3 regions of the Microbulbifer sp. TYP-18 genome follow, and region 2 is predicted to be linked to each of the others. Evidence: predicted binding sites of a transcription regulator. Region 2 holds the regulator's gene; each other region holds the start of a gene.
What was found. The regulator PhoB, encoded in region 2, activates phosphate uptake and scavenging genes when phosphate is short. The targets are predictions, from matches to a motif close to TGTCATAAANNTGTAACA.
Positions count from the first base shown of each region.

Region 1 (7,201 bases), on a different contig from region 2:
CGGCCATATCACCCCGCCAGATACAACTCCGCCCACTGCCCCAGGGGGACCAGGCCTTCACCCAGATTGTCATGCCCGACGCCGCCGATGGTGACGCGGAGGGACGGCGCTATTCCAGTTTTCGCCAGGGCGTCGCCTGGGGGCTGGACAACCAGCAGCAGTTTACCTTTGCGGTATTGGAGGACGCTGCACCCCTGCGCGCCCAGGTTGCACAATTCCGCTCCACGCTTTGGCGCTGGCTGGGGTTCGGTGCCGTGCTGCTGGTGCTGGTCCAGTGGCTGGTGTTGCGCTGGGGCCTGGCGCCGCTGAATACAGTCGCCCGGGCGCTGCAGAAAATGCAGCGTGGTGGCAGCGATACGCTACAGGGCAATTTTCCGCGGGAATTGCAACCCCTCACCGACAACCTCAATCTGCTGATAGAGAATGAACGCCGCCAGCGGGAGAAAACCCGCAACACCCTCGCGGATCTGGCCCACAGTATGAAAACGCCACTGGCGGTACTCAAGGGATTGAATTTCTCCGCCGACCCGCGCACTGCCTACAACAATCTCATTGAACAGGTGCAGCGCATGGACGCTATTGTCAGCTACCAGTTGCAGCGCGCCGTGGCAACTACTCCCAAGTCGATTCTGCGCGGTGTCGAAGTGGCGCCGCTGGCGCAAAAGATTGTTGCAGCGCTGGAAAAAGTCTACCGGGAGACACCTGCCGAGGTCAGTTTACACTGCCCGGAAGACACCCTGTTTTACGGTGATGAAGGTGATTTGATGGAGCTGTTGGGCAACCTGCTGGACAACGCCTATAAATACGGCGCCGGGCGCATCGAGGCCGCCATCAAAAATCACGACAGTGATCGGGGACTGCACATCAGCGTTGCGGATAACGGCCCCGGTATCAGCGAAGACCAGTGGCGCAAAGTGACCCAGCGGGGTGTGCGCGCGGACGAGCGACAGCCGGGGCAGGGCATAGGTCTCGCGATTGTGATCGATATAGTACACAGCTATGGCGGTGATATCGCCGTGGCGCCGTCGGCGATGGGAGGCGCGGAGATCTCCATCGACCTCAAATAAGCCGGCGCGTCCACAGCGCAAATCTCACAGGCCATAGTCCGCCGCCACCTGCAGCGCAGCGTTGCCCCGCTCGCTCCCACCGGGTGTCACCTGTCGCCAGAGGCTGTCCGCCAGCGCCTGCACCGGCACTTTGCGACCCTCGGCCAGCCAGAGGGCGATACTGGCGGCCACATCCGGCCACTGGATACACACGCCGGTGGGATCGGTGGCCAGCCAGCTGCCGATACTGTCGGCATCCAGGTTTTTCACCACCTGTGCCAACTGCAGCATCGAGAGCGCCCGGGCGTTGGCTTCCTGTTCGAACTGTCCCGCCAGGGGGCGGCTGAGGATGGGCTTGCCCAGTGCCAGCGTCTCCGCGATCAGCTCGAAGCCGCTGTTGCAGATGACCGCCTGCGCGGAGGCCAGGTCCCGCTGGAAGCCGCCCACCGAGGGGGGGCGCAGAAGCAGATTCTGTGCCGCGGCGAGGTCGGTGGGCACACCGTAGACGATAAACCGCTGGGGTAGTTTGGCCAGTTCCCGCAACAGGGTTTCGTGGTGCTCGAACGGCAGGTAGACGAGGATATGATCACCGTCGCTGGCGTCCCCGCTGTGGGTTTGGGCAATGGGCGGCAGAATAGGGTTGCCGAAGTGATACCAGTGGTTGCCGAGGCCGGTCTTTGTGGGTGCGAACAGCCGCAGTATGGCGCGGGCCAGCCAGTTGTGGCGCGGCGCCGGTATTGGATAGGCAAAGGCGTACTGGTGCCCCAGGCCGAGGCTGTCTCTGCCGCGATACCTGGCCGCCCAGGCGGACACAGGTTCGAAATCGCTGATCACCAGATCGTAGTCGCGCACCGGCAGCGCGCGGATGTCCCTGAACAGCCGGCCGGGGTGCAGTTGCCTGGCGGTCGCCAATTGGTCGATCCTGCCCTTGCGGTGCACAAAAGTCAGCCCTTCACGCCACCAGAAGTCCCCAAACGCGTCCATGCTGAACAGTTTGTCGCGGGGGCGGCCAGTAAACAGCCACTGCACTTCCAAGTGCGGGTGGTTTTGCAGCGCCTTGGCCATGGCCCGGGCGCGGGAAATATGTCCATTGCCCGTACCCTGTACCCCATAGAGTATTTTCACAGCACAACTCCGCCCAGTGCCAGGCCGACACCGGTGCCCAGCGCCGCGCCGGCACACACATCGGTGGGGAAGTGTACACCCAGGCCGACACGCGAGGTGCCCACGCCCGCGGCCCAGCAGTAGCCCAGGGCGCACAGGGGGCTCAATAGCTGGGACGACAGGGTGACGAACAGGAAGGCGCCGGAGGTGTGCCCGGAAGGCAGGCTGAAACGGTCACTCGCGACAATGATCGAGCGCATGCCGGGAATCGCCTGCGGCGGGCGCAGCCGCCGGGTGGTGTTTTTGATGGTCCAGTAGAGGGATCGCTCCACGGCGAAGGCGGCGCCACAGATGTATAAAAACTTGATCGCAGCGGCGGTGCCGCTGACCAGTGCCACTGCCAGGGGCGAGAGCAGATAGAGCCAACCGTCCGCGGACCTGGACAGCCACAGATAGCTTTTGCAGGACGAGGGTCTCGAAGCGCGCTGCACCATACGCAGGGCCAGTGACACGTCGAAACTTTTGATAGTGACGGCTAGGTTTCGCATGGGAGCCAACTTAGGCGGCACAGATTGCGCAGTGTTGACAGATTTATGTCAGGAAAATGAAATTTGGAGGGGTGGGCTCCGGAAACCTCTGATACATTGATTACTACCCCAGCGAAGCCTGTGGCACCGCTTGGCGAAGGTCAGGGCTGCTTGTCCTTGAGGAGCCAACACGTTCAATTGACGCCACAGGCCCTGGGTAAGGGCTTGCCGGCCGCAAATCACGCGTTACAGGCCTGATTTGCGGCCCCAACCTTCCTGCCTATATAGCAGGTGCTGGCATATCTTTTTCCGCAGCCTATTGGCTACCGGGTCGGGCGTAAAGTTTTACTCTTCATCTATAACTTCCCAATGGGTTCCATTGAATTCATAGGCCCGATCTTCCCCTGTTCTAATTACCTCTCTAAGCCCGTCATGGTAGATAGAAGACGAGTAGGTGGCCTTATGAGTAAAACTCACGATTTTACCTTTTTGGACGTTGTCACTTGGAAGATAAAACTCTCCAGCCCAGGCCCCATCTGCTGTACTGACGTAAATAATATCGTACTCGGACAGCAAGCCTGCAATATTATCATTAAATTTGCCCAGTGCTAACTTCGTGTTTATTTCAACTGTGAAATCCAGTGCGACGGTTGACATTTGCGGCGATTTGTCCGTAAAAAATGACAGGTACACGCCAGCCACTGGTGTATCTACAAATTTTAGTTTTACTTGATTGGTATTATTTTGGGTAACTTCGATGCGTAGGTCATCCGTTGATAAAAGCCTTAAACTTAATTGCTCAACATCAAATTTATCGCTGTAAAGCTCAAAAATATACTCATCGCTGGTTTTATCGTAACGTCGCATTGTAACGATGTCGGATGGAATATACTGGGTTCCGATATTAACCAGATAGTCATCGACTACTTTTTTACCAAACAAATCATCGATTCCATTTGCTGATGGCCATCCGTCCGCATGACCAAATCCATGATTATGATAATACTCATGTATTAACGCCTGCCAACCCTCTATCTGCTTGCTGTAGGTTCCCGTTGCCATATAACCCATCAGTGTGGGATGCATCCAGATTACGTGACTGTTCTCTGACATGGAGGTTGCAATAAAGCTTAACGCTGATGCAGTCGCCAAACCCCATACATCGTTATCAATCCACAAGTCAGTATTTACAGCAGATACTGACTTGGCAAAATAAGTATCTATTGCATAGTTTTCAGCGGTATCTCCGTAGTTTTTACAGGTGGAATTATCGTTGCAAATAAGCTTTAAGTGTTCAGTCACTTCATTTAAACTTTCCGGAGAGTTCATCATAAAGCGATCATAAATTTGAGCTTTTTCAGAGTTCGAGCGCTCCACGTTATTCAAATAACGCGAATTGGAAGTCTGAACGTGTATCCTTTGTGCCTGATAGTTAATGACTGAATTCGATATTGATTCAGAGTTGATAACTGTGGCACCAGTCCATTCAGTGGCAATATTTGCCTTTGAGTAAGCCGGCAGTGAAGGTTCCAAGGTTACCTTGAATACATTGTTATTCAATGCCAGATTTAATTTGTTTAATGTATAAGGCGTATTGTTTGTCAGCGTATTGTCTGTTATGGAAATGTTGCTTAGGTCGACTTTTGCAGGCTTGTTGAGTTCAAGTATATGGCTTAATAATAATTGTGAGGATTTGGCTGCCTTGGTTTGTGTTTTATCCAGCTTGATTCTAATTAATCTGTTGTTTTGGTATTCTACAGTTTCGCCTTGCTGGTTGGTCTCCTGTTTTATCCGATAGTCAAATTGTGTGCTGGCATCTTTTGCCCAAATTCGGTTTCTATAGCTGGATTGAAGCGGTGCAATAAGATTTGTATCTGAACTTTTTTCACCGATCTTGACAGTATCCGTCATACCGTTAACACATTTTCCAAGCTGATAAGGCCACTGGTAATTCAGTAACCAGCCCGCTGGAATGCTGCATTCAAAATCAAGTGAATCTGAAGGATTATTTATCTGAACAATAAATACGGTATTTTCTTCTAGCGCATTTTTCGTATTTATTTGACCAATATCATATTGGTAAGCGCTGTCACCTCCCAACGCTTCTGGCTTTAAAGTCACAGTCACGCGGTCCGCAGCTGTCTCTACTCCATCGCTTACCTTTACTTCAAAGATATACTGGGCCTCGGTTTCCAAGCTCACAACGGAAAAATAAGGAAGCGCAGTCATACTATTGTGGAGTAAAACCTGGGGGCCTGAAATCTGTGTCCAGTGATAGGTCAGGTTATCGCCGTCTGCATCCGTTGAAGCCGATGCATTTAGACTGATATTTTGCTTCGGTAACTGAACGGTGAAGTCAGCGCCTGCATTGGCTACCGGTGCATGATTGTCAGCTACAGATGCCCGGGCATCAATGATAATACTTCTGCTCGCTGTGGATGTGCCATCCGATACAGCTACTTCAAAGATAAAACTTGTATCTTCGGATAGGCTTGGAAGGTCAATGGTTGCTTTTGCCTGACCTGCATTCGCTATAGGTAGCGTCAGGCCTTGTATTTGGGTCCATTGATACGTTAAGGCATCTGACTGTTCGTCATAAGAGCCACTGGCATCAAGGGTAACTGCTGTAGGCGTTTGTACTGTTATTTCTGGCTCCAATACTACAATAGGTGCTGTATTGACCGTAGTATCTTCACCTCCACATTCCACTGCATTCAACTCAATCAGTAACCATGCCTCTTGACCCCAGTTAGGGTCAGCTACCGATGTTGGAGCGTCCGGTGACGGTTTGTCAGAGGAGCCGGCCCACCATTTGGCTTCGTATAAGTTGCCATCAAGGCAGACTTGATTGCCCCCTGAGTAATTTTTACTCTGCCATTCCTCGGCGGAGAAGGCTAAGCCCGGCAGAAATATCGATCCCGCCAGGAAAATTCTTATTAGAGCTCTCATGTGTATAGATCCTTTGTACTTATTAGTAGTGCGTAACTTTTTTACCTGCCAGTGCAGTATAAAAAATACTTATATTTACAACTGCCTATCACGTCTCAGATTATTTGTGCCAAATTATCAGGCCGCTGATAAATTGATCCCTCCTGGAGTTGGTATGTAAAAGGCTCGCCGGGACTTTATATGTCCAGGCTGGTGGCGCTTGTGCGCTGACTCTCTATCGAAACTCAACCGGTTACACGCATGATTTGCAGTCCGGGTATTTTTGTTTGGAATAGCAACCTGCTGGCGAAATTTTTTCCATTAATTTTCTGGGGAAGTGTCCTTGATCCAGTAGTAAAATAAATTGTGGAGTTACTGCGTACTGGTTGTGGAGTCTCTGATTAATTCGGTGCAACCTCAGGCTTTGCGTCGAGTCCGCGAGTAAGGTGCAGTCGCGCAGGAATGCCGGTTGTCTTTCAAGCGGCAGCAACGTATTGGGTGGGCTCGACGCAAAGCCCCACAGGTTCCGCTGTATTGGCGAGCGGATTCACGAGCAGGTGCCCGATGGTGGCTACTATGTGCGCCCTGCGATTGTGCGCATTGCGCACGATGCGGAAATCGTACAGGCGGAGACCTTTGCGCCGGCCCTTTATGTCATGACCTACCGTGATCTAGCAGGCTGTTGAAATTCGAAGAATTTCGACGCCTGCTACCGGAATATGGATGTTCCGGCAAAATCGGCGACGCCTAGGTCGTTGATTTTGAGAGAAAAGTGAAAATCACATTTTTCGCTTTTCGTGTTTTGAAAAAGGCAGGATGCCTTTTTCAACAACCTGCTAGGGGAAGCCATCAATATTCAAAACGGTGTCCCGCAGGGCCTGTCTTCGGCGATTTTCACCGAGAGTATGCGCAAAGCGGAGTTGTTCCTGGCATCGGTGGGTTCTGACTGCGGTATAGCGAACGTGAATATCGGTACTGCCGGGGCGGAAATCGGCGGTGCCTTTGAGGGCGAAAAGGATACCGGTGGCGGACGTGAATCCGGTTCTGACGCCTGGAAACACTATATGCGCCGCACCACCAATACCATCAGCTATGGTGGTGAATTACCCCTGGCTCAGGGAATCGTTTTTGAATAAGGTGTGATAACGTCGGGTGCCTGTTACCTATTCCAGTGGCAATCTCTGGCAGCGGGCCACTGAATGAAGATGTATTCGCCTTGAGGCCGCGGTGATTTATGACTAGATGCAAAATAAAATCCCATAATGAGCGCTACTACCCCGCTGACACCCTTGGACTGGAAGCCGAAGAGATGCGGCGACTTGGCCACAAAGTGGTGGATCTGGTTGTCGACCGCCTGGTGCACAGGCATGTTGAAGATGCCGTGCTTACGGGTTCGTCTGCCGACTTGATGGCGGCCCTTGGCGCTCCCTTGCCGGACGCGCCGATGGATCCGGACGAGTCACTGGCATTGCTCGCCGAAGTCGCCTTGCAGCATCAGCAAAGAGGCGACCACCCCCGTTATTTTGCCAGGGTGCCCGGCCCCAGTTCGTTTGCCGCGATTCTCGGTGAATGGCTGGGGACCGGGTTCAACACCAT
Region 1 is NZ_JBFRBC010000011.1:96,864-104,064, forward strand. It holds gene ABVT36_RS10990 (ATP-binding protein) at 1-1,067, shown strand, start outside; gene ABVT36_RS10995 (MJ1255/VC2487 family glycosyltransferase) at 1,092-2,171, opposite strand; gene ABVT36_RS11000 (phosphatase PAP2 family protein) at 2,168-2,698, opposite strand; gene ABVT36_RS11005 (hypothetical protein) at 3,023-5,626, opposite strand; gene ABVT36_RS11010 (aldehyde dehydrogenase family protein) at 6,052-6,291, shown strand; gene ABVT36_RS11015 (aldehyde dehydrogenase family protein) at 6,454-6,741, shown strand; gene ABVT36_RS11020 (aspartate aminotransferase family protein) at 6,840-7,201, shown strand, end outside.
Region 1: ABVT36_RS11000 (phosphatase PAP2 family protein) is a predicted target of PhoB. The motif match lies at 2,732-2,749, and genes of this name have one in related genera.

Region 2 (7,201 bases):
GGAGACGCCCAGGTTGCTGGTCTACAGCATCCACGTGAGTTGCGGCTTTGCGGACATCGAGAAGATTCTCAACCAGGCCTGCGACGGAGCCAATAGCGTCTGGTACTACGGCAACGTATACGACCCGGAGGACGGGCAGACGCCGCTGAACTGGTGGCGGGATATCTTAGCGCCCGAGTAACCTCCGCAACAGCAACCAAGGACAATTATGTTAATCGTCATTTCCCCGGCCAAAACGCTCGACTACGACAGCGATATACCGGCACTGGACTCTACTGAGCCGGAATTCCCCACCGATTCAGCCGCCTTGGTCAAAGAGCTGCGCAAACTGAGCCCTCAGGATATCTCCAGCCTGATGAAAATCTCCGATAAGCTGGGCACCTTGAATTACGACCGCTTCCAGAGCTGGAAGCGAAAATTTACCGAGAAAAACTCCCGCCCCGCGCTGCTCGCTTTCAAAGGCGATGTATATACTGGTCTCGATGCGGAGACCATGGGCAAACGCGACTTCGCCTATGCGCAAAAACACCTGCGTATTCTGTCCGGCCTCTATGGCCTGCTGCGGCCGCTGGATCTGATGCAGCCCTATCGCCTGGAGATGGGCACCAAGTTTGCCAACGCCCGCGGCAACAACCTCTACGATTTTTGGGGTGACAAGATCACCCGGGCATTAAATACACAGCTGGGTGCACTGAAAAGCCGCGAACTGGTCAACCTGGCATCCAATGAGTATTTCAAGTCGGTGCAGCCAAAAGAACTGCAGGCCGAGATTGTCACCCCACATTTTAGGGACCTGAAGAACGGCCAATACAAGATGATCAGTTTTTTCGCCAAGAAAGCGCGCGGCCTGATGAGCCGCTGGGCCATAGACCACCGGGTGACGAAGGCCGCAGAACTGAAAGCCTTCACCGAGGCTGGCTATGCCTTTAACCCCCAGTTGTCGCAGGGCAACGACTGGGTCTTCACCCGGGAGCAGGCGTCATGAATGCGCCCCGCGACGGTCTTCTGCCGGACGCACCCTCCTGCGGGCGCAACCGGGAACCCATACTATCTCACCTAAAGCGCCTGCTGGCGGACCCCCAGTGCCTGCTGGAGATCGGCAGCGGTACCGGCCAGCACGCGGTCTATTTCGCCCCCCGCCTGCCCCATGTACGCTGGCAGACCACCGACCGCGCTGACAAGCTGCCGGGCATCCGCGCCTGGCTGGAAGCGGAACCGGCGACCAACCTGCTGCCGCCCCTGCAGCTGGATGTGAGTGGCGAATGGCCACCGGTTCAAGCCGACACTATTTTTACCGCTAACACCTTTCACATAATGTCCGCGGTAACGGTAGAGGCCCTGTTTCGGCACCTGCCCCTGGCCCTGCGCCCCGGCGGGCGCCTGATCGTGTACGGGCCTGTTAAGATTGGCGGCGAGTTTGTGGGCCAGGGCAATGCCGCTTTCGATCAGAGCCTGCGTCAGGGCGACCCGGACATGGGCATCCGCGACCTGGAGTGGCTCGACAGCCTGGCGGAGGCGGCGGGCCTGCGACGGACGGAACTGAATTACCTACCGGCCAACAACCAGTTGATGGTGTGGCACAAAACAATAGAGGGGAGTTGAGATGCCCGAGTGGTTTGAAATGTCCGTGGTTATCGCCTTCGCCATTGCAGCGGTATTTTTTTTCGCCAAGTACCGGGAGACGGCCACCGCCCTACACGAATGCGAACGCATGAAGAAACGCCTCTCCGGCGATCTGGACCGCTACCGGGATGTGCCTCGCCTGCGCGCCCTGCGCGACGCTCTGATATCCACCGATCAACTGCCTGTGGATGACGACGGGCGCGAACACCTGCTGGTGCGGGACTCTGAACGCCAACTGTACCATGTCACCCTGGGCCACCAGGCGCAGGCCGTCAGCGAAGGCCAGGAGGTGACGTACCGCAGGGACGGTATTGAGCGGCTGCTGCAAGAGCTGGGAGACTAGGGCCTGTTGAGAAAGTATTTTTCAACAGCCTGCTAGGTCTGTTCACACCGAGTAAGTTGGCCCTAACTCAGGCCGCCGTTGCCGAGTCCAGTTTATGGGGTGGGAAATGCAGGGCAAAGGTACTGCCGCAGCCCGGCGTACTTTCTATGGTCATGTCGGCGCCGTGGCGCAGCAGTATATGTTTGACAATGGCAAGGCCGAGGCCGGTGCCGCCACTGTCCCGGGAGCGGCCCGCATCGACACGATAGAAACGCTCGGTGAGGCGCGGAATATGAATGGGCTCTATGCCGATACCACTGTCCCGCACGGAGAAGTGGCCTCCCTGCTCATCCACCCACCAGCGCAGGGCGATGGGACCGCCTTCCGGGCTGTATCTGACTGCATTCAGTACCAGATTGGCAAAGGCGCTGTGTAATTCCGAGGCCTCCCCGGTCAGCACCGCGTCCCCGCTACAATCGATGCTGATCTCATGCTGCCCGCCGCTGAAACTGCGGGCCTCGTGGGCGACCTGCCCGATCAATTCCCTGACCGACACCCTGTCGCTACCATGATCGAGTTCGGACGTCTCCAGCCTCGACAGCAGTAGCAGGTCGTTGACCAGGTCGGTCATACGGTCTGCCTGCTCGCGCATCTGCAGCAGCGGGCGCTGCCAGCCCGCCGGTGCCTGGCCACTGGTTTCCAGGGTTTCCAGATAGCCGGCGATCACCGTCAGGGGTGTGCGCAGCTCGTGGGAGACATTGGCGACGAAATCCCGGCGCATCTGCTCCAGGTTGTGCAGGCGGGTGATATCGCGAACTATCACCAAGGCCTCATCGCGTCCGAAACGGGTGACCTCCAGCTGCAGGGTGCGCGCCTCGTTCCCCGGCGCCGGCATGGTCAGCGGTGTGCCGGCAGATGGCTCCCCAGTGTGCATCAGGCGGACAAAACCCGGATCGCGCACAAAATTCACCAGTGGCTGACCGGTATCCCCGGGCTGCAGCGCCAGCAATTCGCCCCCAGCCGGATTCCACCAGGCCAGATTGCCGCCATCCTCCAGTGCCACAATGCCCTCGCGCAGGGCGCCGGTGCTGTCCTGGACCCGGCGCAACATGGTGTGGAGTTTCTGTTTCTCGCGGCGGTGACGGCGCTGCATCCGGTAAAAATCGTCGAAGATCTCGCCCCAGATACCAAACATGGTGGGCACTGCACCCCGGCGGCCGTTGGCCAGCCACAGGCTAAAGCGACTTTGCTGCCACAGCATCCAGCTCACATAAATGGCAAGCCCCATGGCAATCGCTAACAGCCAGTTCCCAGACGAGAAACCGAAAATAATACAGCCGAGAGCAATGACCAGAAAGCGCGCGAGTTCGCCGATACTGCGTTCCAGCATGGTGGTTGGTTCTCTCCATCATTGGATTCGAGCGGGGGCAGGTCCGTAGCGACCATTCGCTCTGGGCGCCGGCATTTTATTGGTATGGTAATCTTTCGCGCCGGGGCCCGGGTCTGTCCAGCGAACCCCCGATCCCGCGTGGGGGAATTGTCACACTTTTTCCGCAGTTTGCACAGAAAAGCGATAGCCGGTACCGCGCACCGTCTGCACATAGCGCTCGTGGCCGTCCAGGCTCAGCGCCTTGCGCAGACGGCGGATATGCACGTCCACGGTGCGCTCCTCTACATACACATTGCCACCCCAGACATGGTCCAGCAGCTGGGCCCGGGTATAGGCCCGCTCCTGATGGGAGAGGAAGAAAGTCAGCAGGCGAAATTCGGTGGGCCCCATATCCACCGCCCGGCCGTTGATGGTGACCCGGTGGCAGATGGGGTCGAGCACCAGTTTGTCGGCGGTGAGGGGCTCCTCCGGTGAAGACGGCCCGGCGCGGCGCAATACCGCTTTCAGGCGCGCCACCAGCTCCCGGGGGGAGAAAGGTTTGGTGATATAGTCATCGGCGCCGGTTTCCAGCCCCTTGATTTTGTGATCCTCCTCGCCCTTGGCGGTGAGCATGATAATCGGCAGCGAGGCGGTCAACTCGTCCCGCTTGAGACGGCGGGCCAGCTCTACACCGGAAATATCCGGCAGCATCCAGTCCAGCAGCATCAGATCCGGCTTTTCATCGATTGCCAGGGCGTGCGCGGCCTGGGCATTCTCCGCTTCGATACAGCGGTAGTCTGCCATCTCCAACGCCACACGCAGCATTTCCCGCACTGACGCTTCATCATCGACGATTAGAATGGTTTTACTGTGCATCCTGATCCCATAAGTGATGTCCGTTCGACGCACATTTAACGGCAACTCAGTGACAAATATATGACAGCCGGAACGCCCTGCACATTAATTTAATGACCCATGGGTAACGATCACCGGGGCAAAAATTCGGGGGGAAACAATCGCCGGAGCATTGGGGATTTAATCCCAACACTGGCGGGAAATCTGGGCACTGGTTTTATCCATTGATGAACTGGTCCACCAAAATTCCAGCAAAGATCAGTGCGCCGACCCAGTTGTTATTGATAAAAGCCTTGAAACAGGCCTCGCGCCGGCGCTCCCGCACCAGCCACTGCTGGTATACAAACAGGCCCGCGACCGCCGCCAGGCTGACCAAATAGACAGCGCCCAGCTGAAACTGCCGCCCGATCAACAGCAGCGCAAAAATTGTCATTCCCTGCAGGGCACCGGTCATGGCGCGGTCCATTTCCCCGAACAATATGGCGGTGGACTTGACCCCGATACGCAGGTCGTCGTCCCTGTCCACCATCGCGTAAAAGGTATCGTAGGCGACTGTCCACAGCAGGTTGGCGGTGAAGAGCAGCCATGCCTGCGGCGGCACTGCACCGGTGCTGGCGGCAAAGGCCATGGGTATACCCATACTGAAGGCCGCGCCCAGGACCACCTGGGGCAGGTGGGTGTAGCGCTTGGCGAATGGGTAGGCGGCCGCCAGCACCACCGCCAGCAGCGACAGCTTTACCGTCAATGCATTGGTAGTCAGCACCAGCAGGAAGGCCGCCAGGCTCAGGCCGGCAAACAGCCACAGTGCGCCGGCCGCACTGACCGCGCCGGTGGCCAGTGGCCGCGCTGCGGTCCGCTTCACCCGGCCGTCCACATTGCGGTCGGCGAAGTCGTTGACCGCGCAGCCGGCGGCCCGCATCAACAACACTCCCAGGGTAAACACCGCAAACAGGTGCAGTCCGGGCCACCCCGGGGACGCCAGCCACAGCGCCCACCAGGTGGGCCACAGCAGCAGCATCCAGCCAACGGGCCTGTCCATGCGGGCAAGCTGCCAATAGGGCAGTACCGCCGGCCAGCGCTGGGCGATTTGTTGACTGATCACTCTGTCTCCCCGAGCTTTATATCGCTGGGCTGCTGTCCGGCGGCGCCGGTACAGGGCGGTCCCGCGGGGCGAAAGCTACTGAGAAAGGTCTCCGCCACCAACAGGGGCTTGTCGCGCAACCAGAAGGTGGAGCGGCGCCCCCAGGCACTGTCCCCTGCGTCCTCCAGTTCCGCCAGCCGGCAGTCCGGGTTGCGCCGCAACTGGTTGAGCAGAATGGGGCCGCGCCGCATATCCGCCTCGCAGAACAGCAGCTCTCCCAGCGGCCGGTCGTCGAGGCTGCGCAGATAGCGGGACTTGCCCTGCAGACTGCGCATGGGCAGCACGCTGCGCGCGTAAACCCAGGGAACACCGCTGCCACACAACAACACCTCGCGCACCAGGGCGAGCTGGCGCGGTCGCAGGCCCAGTGTGCGGCGCTCCTCCTGCGCCGGTCGCCGCCAGCTTTGGCTGAGCACCCTGACGGCCAGGCACCCGCGGCTCTCTTGCTTCAGTGCCGCGGTCAACGAGCCCGGATACAACAGCCAGGGCCGCAGCCGCGCTGGCGGCTGGCCGTGCACAGCCTCCAGCGGTTCAGCCAGCCAGGCTCCGTGCGGAACATAGGGAGAGTGGTACAACGCTGCCCTCGGTGCAAAATCAAAGCCGCATTGTACCCGCTCGGCGGTGGGGTTGATCAAGCCGCAAGGTTGGACCTTTGCTCAGGGGCGCGGCGACGGATATAGTGCCCTTTCCCACGAGACAATAATGAACCCTTCCGAAGAGTGATATCGCTATGGGCCTCACCACCAAAATCGTAATGGCGATGCTGCTGGGCATAGTCGTCGGCGTTTTGCTGAATTTCCTCAATGCCAGTCAACTGCTGGGCAGCGGCGTGACCGAGTTTATCAACAGCTACCTGACAGAGGGCCTGTTCGACATCATCGGGCGCATATTTATCGCCTCGTTGAAGCTGATGGTGGTACCGCTGGTGCTGGTATCGCTGATCTGCGGCGCCTGCGCCCTGTCCGAGGGCAGCCGCATGGGCATGCTGGCGGGCAAAACCGTGGTGCTCTACCTGGTGACCACCGCTGCAGCGATCACGCTGGCACTGTGCATGGCGCTGCTGTTCCAGCCGGGTATGGGCATGACAGACGTGGTGGCCGATGCGACCTTTCAGCCCAAGCCGGCCCCACCCCTGTCGGAGGTATTGGTGAATATCTTTCCCACCAACCCGGTGGACGCCATGGCCAAGGGCAATATGCTGCAGATTATCGTGTTCGCGCTGTTGATGGGTTATGCCGTAGCCCGCACCGGCGAGGCCGGCCGCCGCGTAGCCGATTTCTTCAGTGACCTCAACGATGTGATTATGCGCATGGTCGGCGTGCTGATGGTATTTGCCCCCTATGGGGTATTCGCCCTGCTGGCGAACAAGATTGCGCAACTGGGTGTCGATGCCATATTCCAGCTGGGCAAGTATTTCCTGGTAGTGCTGGCGACCCTGCTGCTGCACGCGCTGGGTGTCTATTCGATTCTGCTCAAGCTGCTGTCGGGACTGAACCCCCTCGAACTGCTGAAAAAAATGCGTCCGGCCATGGTGTTCGCCTTCAGCACGGCCTCTTCGGCGGCGACGATTCCAGTGACTCTCTCCACGGTGGAAAAGCGCCTGGGGGTGGACAACAAGGTGGCGGCCTTCACTATCCCCCTGGGGGCGACTATCAACATGGACGGCACCGCCATCATGCAGGGTGTAGCCACGGTGTTTATCGCCCAGTTGTACGGTATCGACATAGGCCTGGCGGGCTATCTGACAGTCATTCTCACCGCAACCCTGGCTTCCATTGGAACTGCAGGTGTGCCCGGCGTCGGGCTGATCATGCTGGCCATGGTTCTGCAGCAGGTGGGCCTGCCGCTGGAGGGGATTGCCATAGTGATAGGCGTCGACCGCCTGCTGGAC
Region 2 is NZ_JBFRBC010000002.1:356,502-363,702, forward strand. It holds gene ABVT36_RS03630 (DUF4265 domain-containing protein) at 1-181, shown strand, start outside; gene yaaA (peroxide stress protein YaaA) at 209-985, shown strand; gene ABVT36_RS03640 (DUF938 domain-containing protein) at 982-1,602, shown strand; gene ABVT36_RS03645 (hypothetical protein) at 1,604-1,966, shown strand; gene phoR (phosphate regulon sensor histidine kinase PhoR) at 2,034-3,335, opposite strand; gene phoB (phosphate regulon transcriptional regulator PhoB) at 3,486-4,190, opposite strand; gene ubiA (4-hydroxybenzoate octaprenyltransferase) at 4,387-5,271, opposite strand; gene ABVT36_RS03665 (chorismate lyase) at 5,268-5,945, opposite strand; gene ABVT36_RS03670 (dicarboxylate/amino acid:cation symporter) at 6,041-7,201, shown strand, end outside.

Region 3 (7,201 bases), 320 kb from region 2:
AGCTGGGCCGGGTCCAGGTCTGGGTGCGGTAGAAGAAACCCAGGTAGCCGCGCACTTTCAGCTGCCCGCCCTCGAGCCAGAGCTTGCAGTCGTAGACTTTGCCGTTGTTGGGGTCCAGAATCTGTCCGCCCTCGTACTTGTCGCCGCTTCTCACCATGCCGGTGATGACATCCATGCCCACGATGGGTTTGCCTTTGCGATCGCCGGGACATTTATCGCACACTGTGTCGTCGGGCCTCATCAATAGGTCCACGACACGGCCGTAATATTTGCCGCCCTTCTGATAAATCTCGACAATGGATTTTGCCTGTCCGGTTTCGTCATCGACGGTTTGCCAGTTTCCCAACACGTCGGCGGCGCTGGCCTGCAGCGCAAACAGCAGGGCGGATGTCGCCCACAGCAGATTTCTCATCATTGTTCATATCCTTAGCTATGCAGGTGACCAGGAGCATACACCAAGTCGCTGGTGGAAAAGAGAATCTATATCCATTGTAGCCCTGGCGCGTGAAGTTTATTGTCCATGCCTCGACTTACCGCCGGTTCAGGAGGAACAGCTGATGGGCATATGCTTGCCCGATGCCGGCGGGGCCGCCGCCCAGGTTTCGTGCTCCGGGTGCTCGTCAAAGGGGGATTGCAGCAGTTCAAACAGGGTCTGCAGCGGCTGAAAGTCGCCGGCTTCGGCGGCGTCTATGACTTTCTGCGCCAGATAATTGCGCAGGATAAACTTGGGGTTGGCGGCCAGCATGGCGCTGTTGCGGTCGTCGCCACTGTCATCCCGGGCCAGCCGTTCGTCATAGTGGTGCAGCCAGTCGAGCAGTGCCTGGTGGTGCGGTTCCGGCAGCAGATTTATCAGGGCGCCGGGCGGGCGTTCGCCGCCATAGTGGGCCAGGGCGCGGAAGAACAGCGTATAGTCGGCCCGGGCCGCGGCGAGCAGTTGCAGCAGATCGGCACAGAGTTTGTGATCCCCCTCCTCGGGTTTGGCGAGACCGAGCTTGCGTCCCATGAGCGCCGCATAGTGATCCGTCAGCTGTGGCTGAAAATCTTCCAGGGAGTCCCGCAATGTGTCGGTGCTGACCAGCGCGGAAAAAGCGTGCGCCAGGGCGTTCAGATTCCACAACACCACCCCCGGTTGTTGCTCGAAGGCGTAACGGCCCGTGTGGTCGGAATGGTTGCAGATAAATTCCGGCTCGTAATCGTCGAGAAAGCCGTAGGGACCGAAATCGAAAGTGTCGCCGATAATCGACATATTGTCGGTGTTGAGCACCCCGTGGGCGAAGCCCTGGGCCTGCCAGGCGGCCACCAGCTCGGCACTGCGCCTCACCGCGAAGCGCAGCAGTGCCTCGGCCCGCTCCGGCGGCGGCAGGGAGAGACTCTGGGGCAGGAAGCGCCGGCAGACAAAGTCAATCAGTTGCTGTAGTGCCTGCAGTTGCCGGGTGTAGAAGAGGTACTCGAAATGGCCGAAGCGCACATGGGTGCGCGCAACCCGAATCAGCATGGCGCCGGTTTCAATGCTTTCACGGGTCACCGGTTCGTCGCTGCCCACCAGGCAGAGGGCGCGGGTGCTGCGGATACCCAGGCCGTGCAGTGCTTCTCCGGCAAGGTATTCGCGAATAGTCGAGCGCAGCACCGCGCGCCCGTCGCCAAAACGGGAATAGGGCGTCTTGCCGGCACCTTTCAGGTGCAGCTCCCACAGTCGCTGGTCCTGTTCTATCTCGCCCAGCAACAGCGCGCGGCCGTCCCCAAGGTCGGGATTGTAGACCCCGAACTGGTGGCCGGTGTACTTCATGGCGAAGGGCCGGCTGCCCGGCAGCAGACGCTTGCCGCAGCCGATGGCGGCCCAGGCCGGGTCGCCGGCTGTGGCGGGGTCTATACCCAGCAGCGTCAGCACCTGTGGATTGACGTGCAGCAGGCGGGGGTGTTCAAACGGCGTGGGTGCAACCCGGCTGCCAAAAACCTCGCCGAGGTCGGCGTAGCGGTGGCTGAGGGCAACTTGGGTCAACTTCTTCATTGTGGGCTCAATTGCAGGCTGAGGGGCTGGTTCTGCCAATGCTCCGACTCCTGGTACAACAGATCCTCGATAGCGGGATGTCGATCCAGCCACGACTGGTGTACGCGCAGAGTGTAGCCGCCCGCGTGGGCAACCAGTTGCAGCTCGCCGGCGTTGCGGTCACTGCGGTCCCGGTGAATGGTACAGGCCAGCCGCAGGCACAGCAGCAGGTCCGGACTGGGGTGGAAGCCGTAGTGCTCCCGCGGCGGTTTGATGCGCCCGCGCTGATTGCGCACCAGGTGCGCGATGTTTTCCTGCTCGCTGGTACCGAAACCCGCCAGGTCCGCGTGTTCGATCATATAGGCGCCCAGCCTGCGGAAGTCGCTGTGGGACAGGGCCAGACCCAGCTCGTGCAGTTGCGCGGCCCAGCGCAGGCGCCGGTGTTCGTCGTCGGACTGGGGGCGCAGCTGCGACAAAAAGTGCAGGGCTGTGTCACCGACGCGCTGCGCCTGGCGCCGGTCCACCCGGGATTGCTGCATCAGCGCTGCCACCGTATCGCTGCGCCTGTCGCCGCCGTGCAGGCGACCGGCGAGATCGTGCACTATGCCCTCGCGGATGGCGTAGGGGGAGACGCGCATGGCGCGGATATCGAGTTCACAAAAGATGCCGTGCAGTATCGCCAGGCCGGCGGCAAACACCGGTCGTCGTTCCGGCTCCAGGCCGGCCAGGTCGATCTCCTCCACCCGGGGGGTGTCGGCCACCTTTGCGGCGAGTTGGTCCAGCGCCTGCCGCTCGATCTCCCCCGGCTCGCCACGATTGAGAATCCGGGCGACGGATTTGATGGTGCCGGAAGCGCCGATCACTTCGGCCCCGTCGGCCAGGTGCTGCAGTTCCTGCAGCTCCGCCCGTGCAGCGCGGCGCGCGCGCTGGAAATTATTGCCATTGGCGGTGCGAATTATGCCGTCGGTGAAAAAACGCCTGCTGTATGAGACGCAGCCCATAAACAGGCTCTGTAACTGCTGTGGGGTTTCGACCCCGCGCACCAGCTCGGTGGAGCCGCCGCCGATATCGATGACACAGCGCTGTTGCGGGGGGCCGGTGGCAGCGGCCATCACACCGCTGTAGATAAGGCGCGCCTCCTCGATGCCGCTGATAATATCGATGGGCACGCCGAGGATGGATTCCGCCCGCTCCAGGAAGTCGTCGGCATCGCGGACCAGGCGCAGGGTATTGGTGCCGACACAGCGCACATGGTTCGCCGGCAGGCCGGCCAGCACCGGGCGGAAGCGGTGCAGTGCCGCAAGGGCCCGTTCTGCCACCGCCGGGTCCAGGTGGCGCTCTGGGTCCAGGCCCTCTGCCAGGCGCACCATGGAGCGGTCGGTGTGCAGGCGCACCATACGCTGTTCACGAAACTCCGCCAGCAACAGGTGGAAGCTGTTGGACCCCAGGTCCAGTGCGGCATAGCGTTCGATGTCCTGCTCCATGCACTACTCAGTCAATAAACTGTCATCTGAATGTAGCAAACTGCCCTGCTATGATTAACCCGGCAGTCAATCAGTCCCCTTGTTCCCCCGCTGATTGCCGTCCCTGAAATCCACTGAGGTAAGGGTATGCAGGCACTCACTTCCAGTGCCGGGGCCCGACCGGGAATCGGATTGGCCCGGGTCCATTTTGATCGGACGTTTTTGCATGCCCAATAATACGCCCCTCTACCCCAAAGAGCTAAGCTGGCTCTCTTTCAACGAACGTGTGCTGCAGGAAGTGGAGGATGAGAGTGTGCCCGTTATCGAGCGGGTGCGCTTTCTCGGGATCTTTTCCAGCAACCTGGATGAATTCTACCGTGTGCGGGTGGCGGATGTGCGCCGCCTGGCCGCGTTTGCCAAGGGGCCGGAACAGAGAGACAGGTTCCGCGAACTGTTGAACAGAATCAACGAAAAGGTGTTGCGGCTTCAGCACCGCTCCTTTGCCGCCTACAGCAAGGTGTTGGCGGATCTCGACAGGCACCAGATCCACATAGTCAACGAAGATCAGTTGTGTGAACGCCAGCTCAGTTTTGTGGAAAATTATTTTCACGACGAAGTACTGCCGGAGCTAGAGCCCTTCTTTATCGATGACCGCGACACCATGCCGCTGCTCAATGAGGTCAGTATTTACTTCGCCATTTACCTGCGCCTTGAGGACGGTTCCGAACGGTTCGCGGCGATGGAGATCCCCACCGACAATCTGCCGCGTTTCGTGACGATTCCACCGCGCCGGGACCGGCAGGAAAAAGTTTACATAGTGCTCGACAACATCATCCGCGCCTGTCTGGCGGAGGTGTTCCGCAATGTGTTGCCGATCAAGTCCGCACAGGCCTATATGTTCAAAATCAGCCGCGACGCGGAGCTGGAGCTAGGAGAGTATATAACCCAGAACATCGTCGACCGTGTGACCAAATCCCTGAAAAAGCGCAAACAGGCAGACCCGGTACGCCTGGCCTACGATGCCAGCATGCCGGAGGTACTGTTGCAGCTGGTGAAGAAGAAACTGAAGATGGGGCGCTATGACAGCTATACACCCGGAGGGCGCTACCACAACTCCAAGGATTTTATGGCCTTTGCAGCGGACTCGGCGCGGCTCTGCTACAAGCGCCCGAAACCGATTCTGATCCTGCCGCGGGGGGAAAGTGTATTCGACCAGCTGAGGCGGCGCGACCAGCTGCTGTATTACCCCTACCACAGCTTCCGCGCCATCACCAACCTGCTGATATCGGCCGCCATCGATCCCCAGGTACGGGAAATCCGTATCAATCTCTACCGGGTGGCGAAAAATTCACGTGTGGTGGCGGCGCTGGTGAACGCAGTGCGCAATAACAAGCGGGTCACGGCGGTGGTGGAATTGCAGGCGCGCTTCGATGAGCTGGCCAATATTCACTGGTCCAATGAACTGCGCGACGCCGGGGTCAATGTCATCTACGGCGTTCCAGGACTGAAGGTGCACTGCAAGCTGATTTCCATCCTGCGCCAGGAGGGCGGCGAGCGGGTTTACTACAGCCACCTGGGCACGGGCAATTTCAACGAGAGCACTGCCAGGGTCTACTGCGATTTCAGCCTGCTTACCAGCGATCAGGGGCTGGGGCAGGATGTTTACCAGGTGTTCGAGTTTATCCAGTACACACATCAGCGCCCCACCTACAACTATATCGCGGTGTCGCCCTACACCAATCGCCCGGCGCTGATCGCCGCCATCGACCGGGAGATCGAAGCCGCCGAGGCGGGCAGGGAAGCGGCGCTGTTTTTCAAGTGCAACAATCTGGTGGACAGCCAGGTGGTGGAGCGGCTCTACCGCGCCAGCGCCGCCGGGGTCAGGGTTCGTATCATAGTGCGGAGCATGTGCTCACTGGTGTGTGAAACCTCGGGGCTGTCCGACAATATAGAGGTGATCAGCCTGGTGGATAAGTACCTGGAGCACGCGCGGGTATACCTGTTCCACAATGACGGGGACCCCCAGGTGTGGCTGTCATCCGCCGACCTTATGACCCGCAATCTGGACCACCGGGTGGAAGTGACTTTTCCCATCACCGATGAAATGCACCGGGATTCCATCAAAAAAATTATGGAACTCCAGTGGAGCGACAATCATAAGGCGCGGGTGCTGGATGCGGAGCAGAGCAACACCCGTATCGCCAACCGGGGCACTGGGCGGGACCTGCGGGCCCAGGATGCTATCTATACCTACCTGAAGCGGCAGAAGTTGTCGGAGCAATGACTTTGGTGCCGGCTTTTTCAGCAACCTGTTAGCGATTAAAACCCACCATTTGCCCGCGGCTGAACGAGAACCGGTAGCGCTCGCCGGTCCTCAACTGGTCCCGACAGCGGGATTGGACCACTATCCGCGGGTATTGGGGGGTCACCACCCAGGTGCCGTAATCCCCCCTGGGGCCCCGCTCAATCAGAGTGAAATAACCGCCGCCCGCGCAGTTAGGGGTGCCTTCGCAGGATTTGTAACTCCAGACATAGGCGCTGACATCGTATTCCTGTGGGAGCTTGTCCGATGCGCGGAAAGGAGTGTCCGGGTCGCCTGTGGTGATAAAGAGGTCGGCAAACGTCAAATGGCTGAAGCCGCGCGCCCCGTTGCTGCACCTGGTTGTGTGCCGGAGGACGCCGTTGCTGTCCCTGCCTTTGACCCCGGGCATTTCACTGGGCAGGTAGCCACAACCCTGGGCCAGCAGAAGGTATAGAGCGCAGATAGCTGCCGCTGGGGCGCGAAAGCGCACACCTTTCTCCTTTGGGGAAAATTCCTTGCCTATTAACCCTGCAATCCAATGGATGATCCCTCAGCGATTGGATTGTCGCCCATGAAAACCAGTGCAATTACACGGAATCGCCTGCTTTTCAAGGGCTTGCGCCGGCCTGTACCGCATTATCCTGGCAGCTTGGTTTGTCGCCGGGATAATAAAGACTATAGCGCTAAATTATTGCGTGGGTTGGGCAGTGTTACTGCGGCGCCGGAAGCGCCACTTGCGCCGATAGGGAAAGGCGCTCTCGATATGTCCCGCGCGTATCCGCTCCTGCAGGTGCTGCCAATAGCGGTAATCGTATAAGTCGCTGTGCTCATCTTCGAATGCTTCGCGGGCGGCGTGATTGCCGGAAAAGAAGAGGCGGAACTCCTGCGGAAAGACGTCATTCTCGTTCACTGTGTACCAGGGGATATCCGCCAGCTCCTGTTCCGGCATATGGGTGTCGGGAATCCTGCGGAAGTTGCAGTCGGTGAGCGGGCAGAGTTCGTCGTAGTCATAGAAAACCACCCGTCCATGCCGCGTTACGCCAAAGTTCTTCAACAGCATATCGCCGGGGAAAATATTCGCCGCCGCCAGCTGCTTGATCGCGTTGCCGTACTCCTCCATGGCTTCGCGCACCTGGTCCCCGCTGGCGTGCTCGAGATAGAGGTTGAGAGGCTCCATGCGCCGCTCTACATAAAGGTGCCTGATGATGACCCACTTGTCGTCCATATGCAGCTTGGAGGGCGCCAGCGCCTGCAGTTCCTCCAGCAGTTCGTCGCTGAAACGGTTGCGGTAAAAAATAAAATTGGTGTACTCCTGGGTATCCGCCATGCGGCCGACCCGGTCGGAGCGGGATACGAACTTGTATTTTTCCCGCACTATTTTTTCGGTGACTGTCTTGGGCCGGTCGAACCTGTCCTTGATCACCTTGAACACCACCGGATAGGAGGGCA
Region 3 is NZ_JBFRBC010000002.1:32,838-40,038, reverse strand. It holds gene ABVT36_RS02405 (DUF2147 domain-containing protein) at 1-415, opposite strand, end outside; gene ABVT36_RS02400 (YdiU family protein) at 542-2,008, opposite strand; gene ABVT36_RS02395 (Ppx/GppA family phosphatase) at 2,005-3,471, opposite strand; gene ppk1 (polyphosphate kinase 1) at 3,677-5,734, shown strand; gene ABVT36_RS02385 (hypothetical protein) at 5,763-6,242, opposite strand; gene aceK (bifunctional isocitrate dehydrogenase kinase/phosphatase) at 6,441-7,201, opposite strand, start outside.
Region 3: ppk1 (polyphosphate kinase 1) is a predicted target of PhoB. The motif match lies at 3,492-3,509, and genes of this name have one in related genera.